DNA from 2 places in the Shinella agrisoli genome. Region 1 is predicted to be linked to the other one. Evidence: riboswitches for the same ligand, from Rfam matches in the RefSeq annotation. Region 1 holds a riboswitch; the other holds the start of a gene.

Region 1 (5,508 bases):
GAGCGCCAGCGCCGAGCCGCAGCAGGCGGCGACCACCGCCCGGCTCAGCCGGTAGTTCCAGATGATGCCCTCGTCGATCGGTTCGATCGCGTGCCCCGCCTGCCAGAGGCGGTTCGCCACCGTCTTCGCCACGGTGTCGAGCGGAATGGCCGTCTCGCCCACCGCAGCACCGACGCCGAGCGCGGCGACGAGCAGCACGAGCGCCGCGAAAGCGGCGCCCGACCGGAGCAATATGGGATGATCGGCCGTCACTTCGCCAGGCCAGCCTTCTCGACGGCGTCGGCGAGCACTTCGATGCCCTCGATGGTGCGGATCGTCGGGTTCATCGCCTGGGCATCCATGTCGAAGACATGACCGTTCTTGACGGCCGGCATGAGGCTGGCGACCGGGTCTTCCTTCAGGAACTTGTGCTTGACGGCGACGTCGTCGGCGGGGAAGCGGCGGCGCTCCATCTTGCCGGCGACGATGATCGTCGGGTCGGCCTTGGCGATGGTCTCCCAGCCGACCGTCGGCCATTCCTCTTCGCTCTCGATGACGTTCCTGATGCCGAGCGCCGACATGATGTAGCCCGGCGCGCCGTTCTTGCCGGCGACATAGGGATCGATGTCGAGCTCGGCGCTGGAGAACCAGAAGACGGCCGAAAGCTTGCCCTCGGCCGAGGCGATCTTCTTGCGCGCGGCCTCCTCGCGGGCCTTGAGGTCGGCGATGACCTTCTCGCCCTGCTCCCCGACATTGAAGATCTGCGCCAGCTCGCTGATTTCCTTGTAGATCAGGTCCATGGTGAAGACGGTCTTGCGCACGCCGTCGCCGCCGCCGGAATTGTCCTTGCCGATGCAGTCGGCCGGCGAGGTATAGACCGGGATATTGAGCTCCTCGAACTGTTCCGGCGTCGCGACGATGCCCTCAGGGCCGACATGCCACTGGAACTGCGCGGTCACGAGGTCCGGTTTCTTGGCGACGACGCTCTCGAAGCTCGGGTCGTTGTCGGCAAGGCGCTCGACCTTGGCGTTCACGTCCTCGTAGCCGGCGAGGACCGGGCCGATCCAGACGGCCGTGCCGACCATGCGGTCGGCGAGGCCGAGCAGGTAGAGGATTTCGGTCGAGCTCTGGCCGAGCGAGACGGCGCGCTCGGGCGCCTTCTCGAAGGTGACCTGGCGGCCGCAGTTTTCCAGCGTCAGCGGATATTGCGTCTCGGCGGCCCCGGCGGTGCCGGAAGAAAGGACGAAGGCGGCGGCGCCGGCAACGAGCGACAGGAAGGATGCGGCACGCGGGGCCGCAACGGAAATGGTCATGGGTTTCTCCCGGAGATGTGAAAGCGGACGGCCTGGCCGGCGCGCCGACAGGGGCGGATCGGGTGCGGTCGGGAGAAAGCGAACGGATATCTGCCGCGATGGGCAGCCGGAATCGTCATGGCGTCTCCTGTTCCGGGCATCCCCGCCCGTGACTTGGATGGTTGCGCTGACGGCAGGTCTCCTGGCTCACGGATGTCTGCGGCCTGTCTGCCTTCCCGCGGAGACCGCAGTGGCATGACGCTTTCGCGTCCCAAGGACAGGCGGCAATCCGCCTACAGTTGCGGGGGCAGCCACGGAATGGGTCCCTGTTGGGTCGTCCGCACCGTGTTCCCTATTAATCCCCTGGGAGTCATCCTTCAGGGAACCGTCGCCCCATCCTTAGTCCGCCGCGCTCGGCAGCGTCAAGGCGCGAGCGCGCTCAGCTCTCGAAATCCCCGAAGACATCCTGCAGGCGGGTGAGCGCATCGACGCGTTCGCTCACCTCCTCGCCCTTGACGACGATGATGTTGGCGAGCAGCAGGTCCATGACGGCGGTCATCGTCGCGGCGCCGTCCCAGAGCGGACCGTGCGAGCCGGGCACGACGAGGCAGATGTCGGAGACTTCCACCCCCCAGGGGCAGAACTCGTCGGTGAGCAGCACGACCTTGACGCCGGCACGCCGGGCCTCCAGCGCCAGCGGCCGGGCTTTCGCGGCAAAGCGGCGCACGTCGTGCAGAAAGAGCAGGCGGCCCTCGACGGAGCCGTCGAGCAGTTCCGCATAGGTGCCGTTGAGGCCGTCGACGAACTGGACGCGCGGGCGCGTGTAGGAAAGCTGGCTGGCGAAATATTGCGCGATGCCGCGCACGTTCTGGTAGGCGGCGACAAAGACTTCCGTGGCGCCGATCAGGGCATCGATCGTCTGCTGCCATTCCCGCGCGATGGTGATGGCGTAGATCTCGCCGAGATTGTCGATCTGCTGCTGGATGAGGCCGGCGAGCAGCTTGCCCTCCTTGCGGTCCTGCTCCAGCCGGTCGACCTGGCCTTTCACCTGCCAGGCCGGGTTGGAGCTGCCGCGCCTAAGCTCGCCCTTCAGTTCGTCGAGGCCGTCGAAGCCCATGCGGCGCAGGTAGCGGCCGACGGTCATGGGCGAGATCTGGAGGCGTTGGGCGATGGAGCGCGCCGTCTCGAAGGGAAGCTCGGCGATGTTGCGCTCGATGTAATGCGCGATCAGCTTGTCGGACTTGGACCGCCGGAGGTCGTCGGACTGAACGAGCTTCAGAATGCGTCTCGACACGTCGCCTCTCCCATCAAGGTCCCGCCCGTCCGGAAACGGGCGGGGTCACGCGTTCACTGCGCCGTCTTGACCCGTGTCCAGGCACGGTCGAGCTGGCGGAGCGCCGGCCCCAGGTCCTCGAAGATCTGGAGACGCGCCATCGTCTCGGCCGGCGGGTTGATCTCCTTGCTATTCTTGATCTTTTCCGGGGTCAATTCCCGCGCCGGAACGTTCGCAGTGCCGTTGGTCTGCTGCGAGACGTTGAGCGCCACGATCTCGGGGCGCGTATAGAACTGCATGAATTTCATGGCGTTTTCCTTGTTCGGCGCCGTCTTCAGCACGCAGATGTCCTCCTGGTACATCGTCGCCCCCTCCTCGGGGATCACGTAGCCGAGGTTCTTCTCGTCGGCGAAGACGTCCACCATGGCGCCGACGAAGAAGTGGCCGGCGGCGACGTCGCCCGACTGCACCATCGGCCGCGTATCGTAGGTGAAGGCCGCGACATGGGGCTTCATGGCGATGATCGTGTCGGCGGCCTGCTGGAGTTCGGCCGGATCGGTGGAGTTGATCTTGTGGCCGTTGAGGATGAGGCCGACGGCGAGAACCTCGCGCATGTCGTCGAGCAGGGTGAACTTCAGCCCCTTCGCCTTGACCGTCTCGATGAGGTCCTTCCAACCGGTGACGTCCTTGCCGAGGACAGTGCGGTTGTAGAAGATGCCGACCGAGCCCCAGGCATAGGGCAGGCAATATTCGCCCTTCGGGTCGCTCTTGGCGCGCAGGAACGCCGGGTCGATGTTCTTGAATCCCTCGTAGGTGTTGATGTCGGTCTTTTCCAGAAGGTCGAGCTTGGCCATGATGTCGTGCATGTGCACCGACGGGAAGACGATGTCGTAGCCCGTGGCGCCGCCCTGGATCTTGGCCAGCATTTCCTCGTTGGACGAATAGGTCGAGAGGTTGACCTTGATCGCGGTCTCCTCCTCGAACTTCTTCAGGACCTCCGGATTGATGTATTCGCCCCAGTTGTAGACGTTGAGCTCGGCAGCGCCGGCCAGGCCCGCCGTTGCCAGAAGGGCGGCGAGCGAAACGGCGGTGCGGCGCGCCCATGCGCGAAGGCCGGATGCGCCGGCGCGATCAGTTTTCGTCATCGATAGTCTCCTCTGAAGGTTCGGCCCGTCGTGGCCCCCGGCGCTTTCCTTTGCGCCGGCTTTCCCGTCACGGCTTCTGCCGGCCGTTGACTTGGATGGATAAATGGTATCCATATATCTAAATCGCACAAGCGTTATTTTTATAACATTTTGGGGAACGACGATGCGAGATTCCATAGTCCGCCTGGACAAGGCGGCGAAGGCCTTCGCCACGCCCGAAGGCCAGACGGTCACGGCGCTGGACGCGATCGACCTCGAGGTGAGGCGCAACGAATTCCTGACGCTGCTGGGGCCTTCAGGCTGCGGAAAGACCACCCTGCTGCAGGCGATCAGCGGCTTCGTCGCGCTCGATTCCGGCCGCATCCTGATCGACGGGGAGGACATGACGGACCGGCCGCCCTACCGCCGCCCGGTCAACACGGTCTTCCAGAACTACGCGCTCTTCCCGCACATGACGGTCGGCGAGAATGCCGGCTATGCGCTGGAGGTGGCGGGCGTCGCCAAGCCCGAGCGGGCAAGGCGGGTCGCCGACGCCTTGCGCATGGTCGGTCTCGAAGGTATGGAGGGCCGCAAGCCGCGCCAGCTGTCCGGCGGCCAGCAGCAGCGCGTGGCGCTCGCCCGCGCCATCATCGCGCGCCCGAAGCTGCTGCTGCTCGACGAGCCGCTCTCCGCCCTCGACAAGAACCTGCGCCAGGCCATGCAGATCGAGCTGAAGACGCTCCAGCACGAACTCGGCATCTCCTTCATCTTCGTCACGCACGACCAGCAGGAGGCGCTCACCATGTCGGACCGCGTCGCCGTTCTCTCGGGCGGGCGCATCCAGCAGCTCGATACGCCGCGCGCCATCTACGACGAGCCGAAGAACAGCTTCGTCGCCACCTTCGTCGGCGCGAGCAACCTCTTCGAGGGCCAGGCGGACGGCACACGGCTCCTGACGGGCGACGGCCTCGCCATCGCCCACGGGAAGGCCGGCGCGAACGGCACGGCGACCGCACTCATCCGCCCGGAGCAGTTCTTCCTCGCCGGGCCTGGCGACGATGCGCCGGGCCTCGACGTCGAGCTCGAACAGATCGTCTTCGTCGGCTCCACCTTCGAGATCTTCGGCCGCACCGCGGCGGGCCGGCGCGTCATCGCGGAAATCCCGGCCGCGCGGCGCAGCCTCGTCGGCGAGATAGAGCGGTCGCGCCGCGCGCGCCTCGCCTACGATCCGGCGGCGGTCCACCTCATCCCCGCGGAGGCCGCCTGACATGTCGTCCATCGCGTCCCTCCGCCGCATCCAGCTTGCCGTCCTGCTCGGGCCGGTCACGCTGTTCCTCGCCGTCTTCTTCCTCGGCCCGCTCGCCATCATGATCGTGACGAGTTTTCTCGCGCCAGGCCTCTACGGCGGCGTGGAATGGACCTGGTACCCGCACAATTACGGCCGCATCCTCGGCTTCGCCGATCCGATGTTCGAGGATTTCGACCCGGTCTACATCGCGATTTTCCTGCGCTCGCTGAAGATCGCCGCGCTGACGGTGGCCGCCACGCTCCTCGTCTGCTATCCGGCCGCCTTCTGCATCAGCCGGCTCTCCGAGCGCTGGAAGAATTTCTGCCTTTTCCTCATCACGCTGCCCTTCTTCACCAGCCTTATCGTGCGCCTCTTCATCTGGGTGCTGATCCTGCGCCAGACCGGCCTCGTCAATGCGGTGCTGCTGAACACCGGCGTCGTCGCCCGGCCGCTCGAACTCATCTATACGGACGGCGCGATCATCGTCGGCATGGTCTACGTCTTCATTCCTTTCATGTTCATGCCGGTCTATGCGAGCGTCGAAAAGCTCGA
Region 2 (5,508 bases), on a different contig from region 1:
GGCATGCCGTCGATGGTGGCGATGGTCTGCTCGAGGCGGCGGACGGTCTCCTCGAAGCTGATCCAGCCGAAGTCGCGCGCGGAGATGACCGAGAGCAGGTACACGCCGATATTGGTCGGCGAGGTGCGCTCGGCGAGCACCGGCTGCGGCGTTTCCTGGAAATTGTCCGGCGGCAGGAAGTGCTGCTCGGCGGTGACGAATTCCTCGAAATAGCGCCAGGTGCGCCGCGCGATCTTGCGCAGTTCGGTGGCGACGTAGTCCGAGACGACGAGCTGGTCCTCGGTCTCGGCCGTCTGGCTGACATACCAGGCGATCGCCGGCGACAGCATCCAGACGATGGCGAAGGGAATGCCGATGAAGGGCAGGCCGGTGCTGGAGACGGCGGCGAGCGCGACGGAAAGAACGGCGAGCGCCGGCGCCTGCCACATGGAGCGGTAATGGGCGAGGATGCCGCCGCGCGCCGCGCTGTCGGCCTGGGCGGCCGTGCGCCATTCCAGCATCAGCCTGCGGCTGACGAAGGTGCGGTAGAGCGAGCGGACGATCGCATCGGCCATCAGCGCCGCCGAATGGGCGATGAAGGCGATGCGCAGCGCCACCTGGGCATTGGCCGCCCGGATGTCCGACAGGACCGTATGCACATGGGCGCGCGCCACGATGTCGTTGCGGCGCGGCATGATGCCGGAAATCAGCGAGAGGGTCGGCGCGACGAAAAGCAGGAAGATCAGCACCAGCTGCCAGATGAGCGCCTGGCGCGGCTCCATGTAGTACCAGCCCATGACGGAGGCGACGAGCCAGCCGATCGGAATGAGGCTGCGGCGCAGGTTATCGTACATCTTCCACCGGCCGAGCATGGGAATGCCGCTCGACGGGTTGAAGATATAGGGCAGCAGCTGCCAGTCGCCGCGCGCCCAGCGATGCTGGCGCGAGGTCTCGACGCCGTAGCGGGTGGGGAAGTCCTCGACGAGCTCGACATCCGTCACGAGGGCGCAGTGCGAGAGCGAGCCCTCGAGCAGGTCGTGGCTGAGCACCGAGTTCTCCTCGATGCGTCCCTTCACGGCCGCCTCGAAGGCGTCGACGTGGTAGAGGCCCTTGCCGGTGAAGGTGCCTTCGCCGGCGAGGTCCTGGTAGACGTCGGAGACGGTGAAGACATAGGGGTCGATGCCGCGGTCGGCGGAGAAGATGCGCTGGAAGGTGGAGGCCTCCTTGCCGGTCGTCAGCGAGGGCGTGACGCGCGGCTGGAGGATGGAGTAGCCGGCGACGATCTCGCCGGTCGCCTCGTCGATGACCGGACGGTTGATCGGGTGGTGCATCTTGCCGACGAGCTTCGTCACCGCATCGCGCATCAGGCGCGTGTCGGAATCGAGCGTCATGACGTATTTCACATCCGCCGGAACGATGTTGGCGCCCGGCAGGAAGGTCGTGTCGCCGTCGCCGCGCAGGAGCAGGTTCAGCTCGTGCAGCTTGCCGCGCTTGCGCTCCCAGCCCATCCAGACGCCTTCCGACGGATTGTAGAGGCGCCGGCGGTGGAGGAGGTAGAAGCGCGTGCGCCCGTCATAGGCGTAGCGGCTCGAAAGCGTCGCGATCTCGCGCTTGGCATAGTCGAGCACGTCGAGGTCGGCCGGCGATTCCTCCACCTGGCTGTCGGCCCAGTCGCTGAGGAGCGCGAAGTAGATCTCTCCGCGCGGATTGGCGAGGTAATGGACCTCCAGGTTGCGCACCAGCTCGTCGACATGATCGCGCTTGGAAATGAGGCAGGGCACGACGACGAGCGTGCGGGCGTCTTGCGGGATTCCGTCCTTGAACTCGTAGCCGACGAGGCGCGAGGGCGTGACGAAAAAGGTGACCAGCGTGTTGAAGAGGCCGGTGGCGCCTTCCGAGGCCGGCAGCGCGAACAGGACGAGCATGATCAGCCATGCGCCGTCCGGAATGTCGAGCTGGTCGAGGAAATAGTAGACCGCGATCATCGCGAGCAGCGTCAGCACGATGTTCGGGCCGGCGATCGCCAGCCAGTCGAGCTTGCGCGTCAGGCGCACGACGCGCTGGACGACGGTCGGGCGGTAGCCGATGCGCTTTTCGAGGAGCTTGCGCTTCTTGCCGACGAGGAAGGCGCCGACATTGGCCTCGTAGTCCGGGTCGTCCGCGTGCGCGGCGGCGTCTTCCTCGGTCATGGCGAGCGCCGTCTCGGTGACCTCGAGCTCGGTCTTGCCGGACCGGCGGGCGAAGCGCTCGATCGTGCTGCGGTACTTGTTGCGCGAGCCGAAATCGAGGTCGCTGTAGTCGGATCGCCGGCGCAGCGCCTCGTCGAGGCGGCTGACGCTTTCGAACCAGACCGGCCATTCCGTATCGTCTATCTGGCGCAGGCTCTTGATGAGCGAGCTCATCGTGACGTTGCCGGAGGAGAGCCGGTTGTTCTCCGCGACGATCAGTTCCTCCAGATCGGTGCCGCGGCTTTCGATCTTGCGCTCGAGCCACTGGATCACCGCGCCGGAAGCCTGCAGGCCGTCGCGCAAGCGATAGAGGAGCTGGATGACGAAGGTGTTGTCCTCGGTGAAGCTCTCCATCGAGCGCAGGTGCGCGATGGCCTTTTCCGGGTCGTTGAGGCGCACCAGCTCGTCGGCCACCTCGTTCGCCTTGAAGCGCATCTTGCGCGAGCGCTCGACGCGGCTGGAGATGCGCCGGAGGTTTTCGAGCAACACGAAGCGGACGAAGGACGGCAGCGCCCACAGTTCGCCGATCTTCAGCGCGTCGAGCTTCTGGAAGCCCTGCACGAAGGCGGTGAGGCTCTCCTCCGAGACGCTGCTGTGCGTATGGGCGACATAGAGCCAGGCGAGCGCCAGCGCACGCGGGAGCCGCTCGCCCTCGACCTCGATGGTCGGAAGCTGGCGGAAGAACCGGCGGGGGAAGTCGCGCCGGACCTCCTGGATCGCCTCTTCGACGACGTAGTAGTTATCGAGCAGCCATTCGGCGGCGGGCGTGATCTGCGCGCCCGCCTCCACGTCCTTCGCCGTCGCCTGGTAGACGCGGAAGATCTCCTTCTCGTTCTCCTTGTGCCGGGGGCGGAACTCGAAGGGCTGGAAGCCGGGCAGGGATGCCGTCCTGTCGCGTGCGAGCGCTTCGCCGCGCTCGGCCAGCTCCTCCAGCGTCAGATAGGTGGCGCGGATCGAATCGTTGTAATCGATCTGCTTGGCGTCGGCGTCGCGCGGGGGAGCTGGCGGCGTATTGTGAAGGGGCATGTTTCTGATTCTGGATCCGGCCATGTTGAACCATCCGGCGGCGGCCTTTGCGCCGGATGGTCTTTCGCGGGCAGACTTCATCTTGGTGCCGCGATCAGCCATGACACCGGACGGCGCCCTGGCAGCGCTTCACGGGTGGGCATGGCTCAGGCGACACGCTGGTTGGCATCCTGGCCGCGTGGTGCATGAAAACGGCATTTTTTAGCCGCAAGGACAGAGACTTGCAACATGTCAACGGGACTGGATGGCGCAGCATGGACCCTCATTTGCGGTTTTGGTGAATCGCCCATCCCTCCCCCGGGCGAGCCCGCGCATGATGCGGGTCGAGGCCAAATGCGCGGGGAAAGGAAAAGTTCCCGCGCCTGTGCATGACCGCCGGGGCCATTGACTTGCCCGCATGCCCAAGCCAGTCTGGCCGCCGTCAGGGTCTTCCGAGTCGCGTGCGGCCCGGAGGCTAAGAGGGAAGCCGGTGCGAGGCTCCGAACAGGAGCAGCAAGGCCGGCGCTGCCCCCGCAACTGTGAACGGCGAGCTTCTGTCGCTCGATGCCACTGGCGCGAAAGCGCCGGGAAGGCGGGACGGAAGCGATGACCCGCAAGCCAGGAGACCTGCCCTGACAGCTCGTAACGTCCATGGGCGGGGTGTCCCAAGGGTGCGCTTGCTTCGCCCGTCGGCGAAATCCAGCAGCGTGCGTCCGGCCATCCCCCAATTTTCCGATTGGGGAAGACATGTTTGCATTCACCGAAACCAAGCCTTCCGGCACCGCGGAGCCGGAAGCCGTCTTCATCTCCTGGCTGCTCTGGCAGCCGCGCGGAGCCGACCTTGCCGCCGAAGCGCTCAAGGAGGTGCAGAAGCTGGCACGGTACAAGGGCGCCGATCCGCATATCGCGCGCCTCAGGGCGCTGTTCGCCTCGCTGGCCGGCGCGGACGGGCCGGTACACTAGGCCGCAAGCCATAAAGACATATTGACATAAACATATCTTTATGTGACTTCCGTTGCAGCAAACCGCACCGGAGGGCTTCGCCATGGCCGATTCACACCTGGACACCCTGTTCGGTCCCGAACTGCCGCCGCGCGACGGCCGCGAGATCCTGGCCGCGTTGCAGGCTGCGGCCCGCGAGCGCATCCTCGTGCTCGACGGCGCCATGGGCACGGAAATCCAGACTCTGAAGCTGGTGGAGGAAGATTTCCGCGGCGACCGCTTCGGCGACTGCGCCTGCCACCAGCAGGGCAACAACGACCTCCTGACGCTGACCCAGCCGGCCGCGATCGAGGACATCCACTACCGCTATGCGCTCGCCGGCGCCGACATCCTCGAGACCAACACCTTCTCCTCCACGACGATCGCCCAGGCCGACTACGGCATGGAGGTGATGGTCTACGAGCTCAACCGCGACGGGGCGCGCCTCGCCCGCCGCGCCGGCCTCAGGGCGCAGGAGAAGGACGGCCGCCGCCGCTTCGTCGCCGGCGCGCTCGGGCCGACGAACCGTACCGCCTCGATCTCCCCCGACGTCAACAATCCCGGCTACCGCGCCGTCACCTTCGACGACCTGAGGATCGCCTATGCCGACCAGGTGCGCGGCCTCATCGACGGCGGGGCCGACATCATCCTGATCGAGACGATCTTCGACACGCTGAACGCCAAGGCGGCGATCTTCGCGACGCGCGCGGTGTTCGAGGAGAAGGGCATCCACCTGCCCGTCATGATCTCCGGCACGATCACCGACCTTTCCGGCCGCACGCTCTCCGGCCAGACGCCGGAAGCCTTCTGGAACTCGGTTCGCCACGCGGAACCCTTCTCCATCGGCCTCAACTGCGCCCTCGGCGCCAACGCCATGCGCGCGCATCTGGCCGAGATCGCCAATGTGGCCGACACGTTCGTCTGCGCCTATCCGAACGCCGGCCTGCCGAACGCCTTCGGCAAGTACGACGAGAGCCCCGAGGAGATGGCCGCCCAGATCGAGGGCTTCATGCGCGACGGCCTCGTCAACATCGTCGGCGGTTGCTGCGGCTCGACGCCGGACCATATCCGCGCGATCGCCGAGGCGGCGGCGCGCCACAAGCCGCGCGAAATCCCCGACATCCCGCGCCACATGCGCCTGTCCGGCCTCGAACCCTTCACGCTGACGGACGACATCCCCTTCGTCAACGTGGGCGAGCGCACCAACGTCACGGGCTCGGCGAAATTCCGCAAGCTGATCACCGCCGGCGACTATGCCGCGGCGCTGGACGTGGCGCGCGACCAGGTGGCGAACGGCGCGCAGGTCATCGACATC

The links. Region 1 has a riboswitch for cobalamin ahead of ACIIOY_RS11940 (ABC transporter substrate-binding protein). Riboswitches for the same ligand answer to the same signal wherever they lie in the genome.
Region 2: another riboswitch for cobalamin. It lies ahead of ACIIOY_RS23980 (hypothetical protein); the one in region 1 lies ahead of ACIIOY_RS11940 (ABC transporter substrate-binding protein).

Annotation. Positions count from the first base shown of each region.
Region 1 is NZ_JBJIEP010000009.1:143,743-149,250, reverse strand. It holds gene ACIIOY_RS11945 (FecCD family ABC transporter permease) at 1-252, opposite strand, end outside; gene ACIIOY_RS11940 (ABC transporter substrate-binding protein) at 249-1,292, opposite strand; cobalamin riboswitch at 1,447-1,676, opposite strand; gene ACIIOY_RS11935 (MurR/RpiR family transcriptional regulator) at 1,711-2,565, opposite strand; gene ACIIOY_RS11930 (polyamine ABC transporter substrate-binding protein) at 2,619-3,689, opposite strand; gene ACIIOY_RS11925 (ABC transporter ATP-binding protein) at 3,853-4,935, shown strand; gene ACIIOY_RS11920 (ABC transporter permease) at 4,937-5,508, shown strand, end outside.
Region 2 is NZ_JBJIEP010000031.1:26,860-32,367, forward strand. It holds gene ACIIOY_RS23970 (glycoside hydrolase family 94 protein) at 1-3,233, opposite strand, end outside; gene ACIIOY_RS23975 (hypothetical protein) at 3,232-3,438, shown strand; cobalamin riboswitch at 3,641-3,861, shown strand; gene ACIIOY_RS23980 (hypothetical protein) at 3,960-4,175, shown strand; gene metH (methionine synthase) at 4,258-5,508, shown strand, end outside.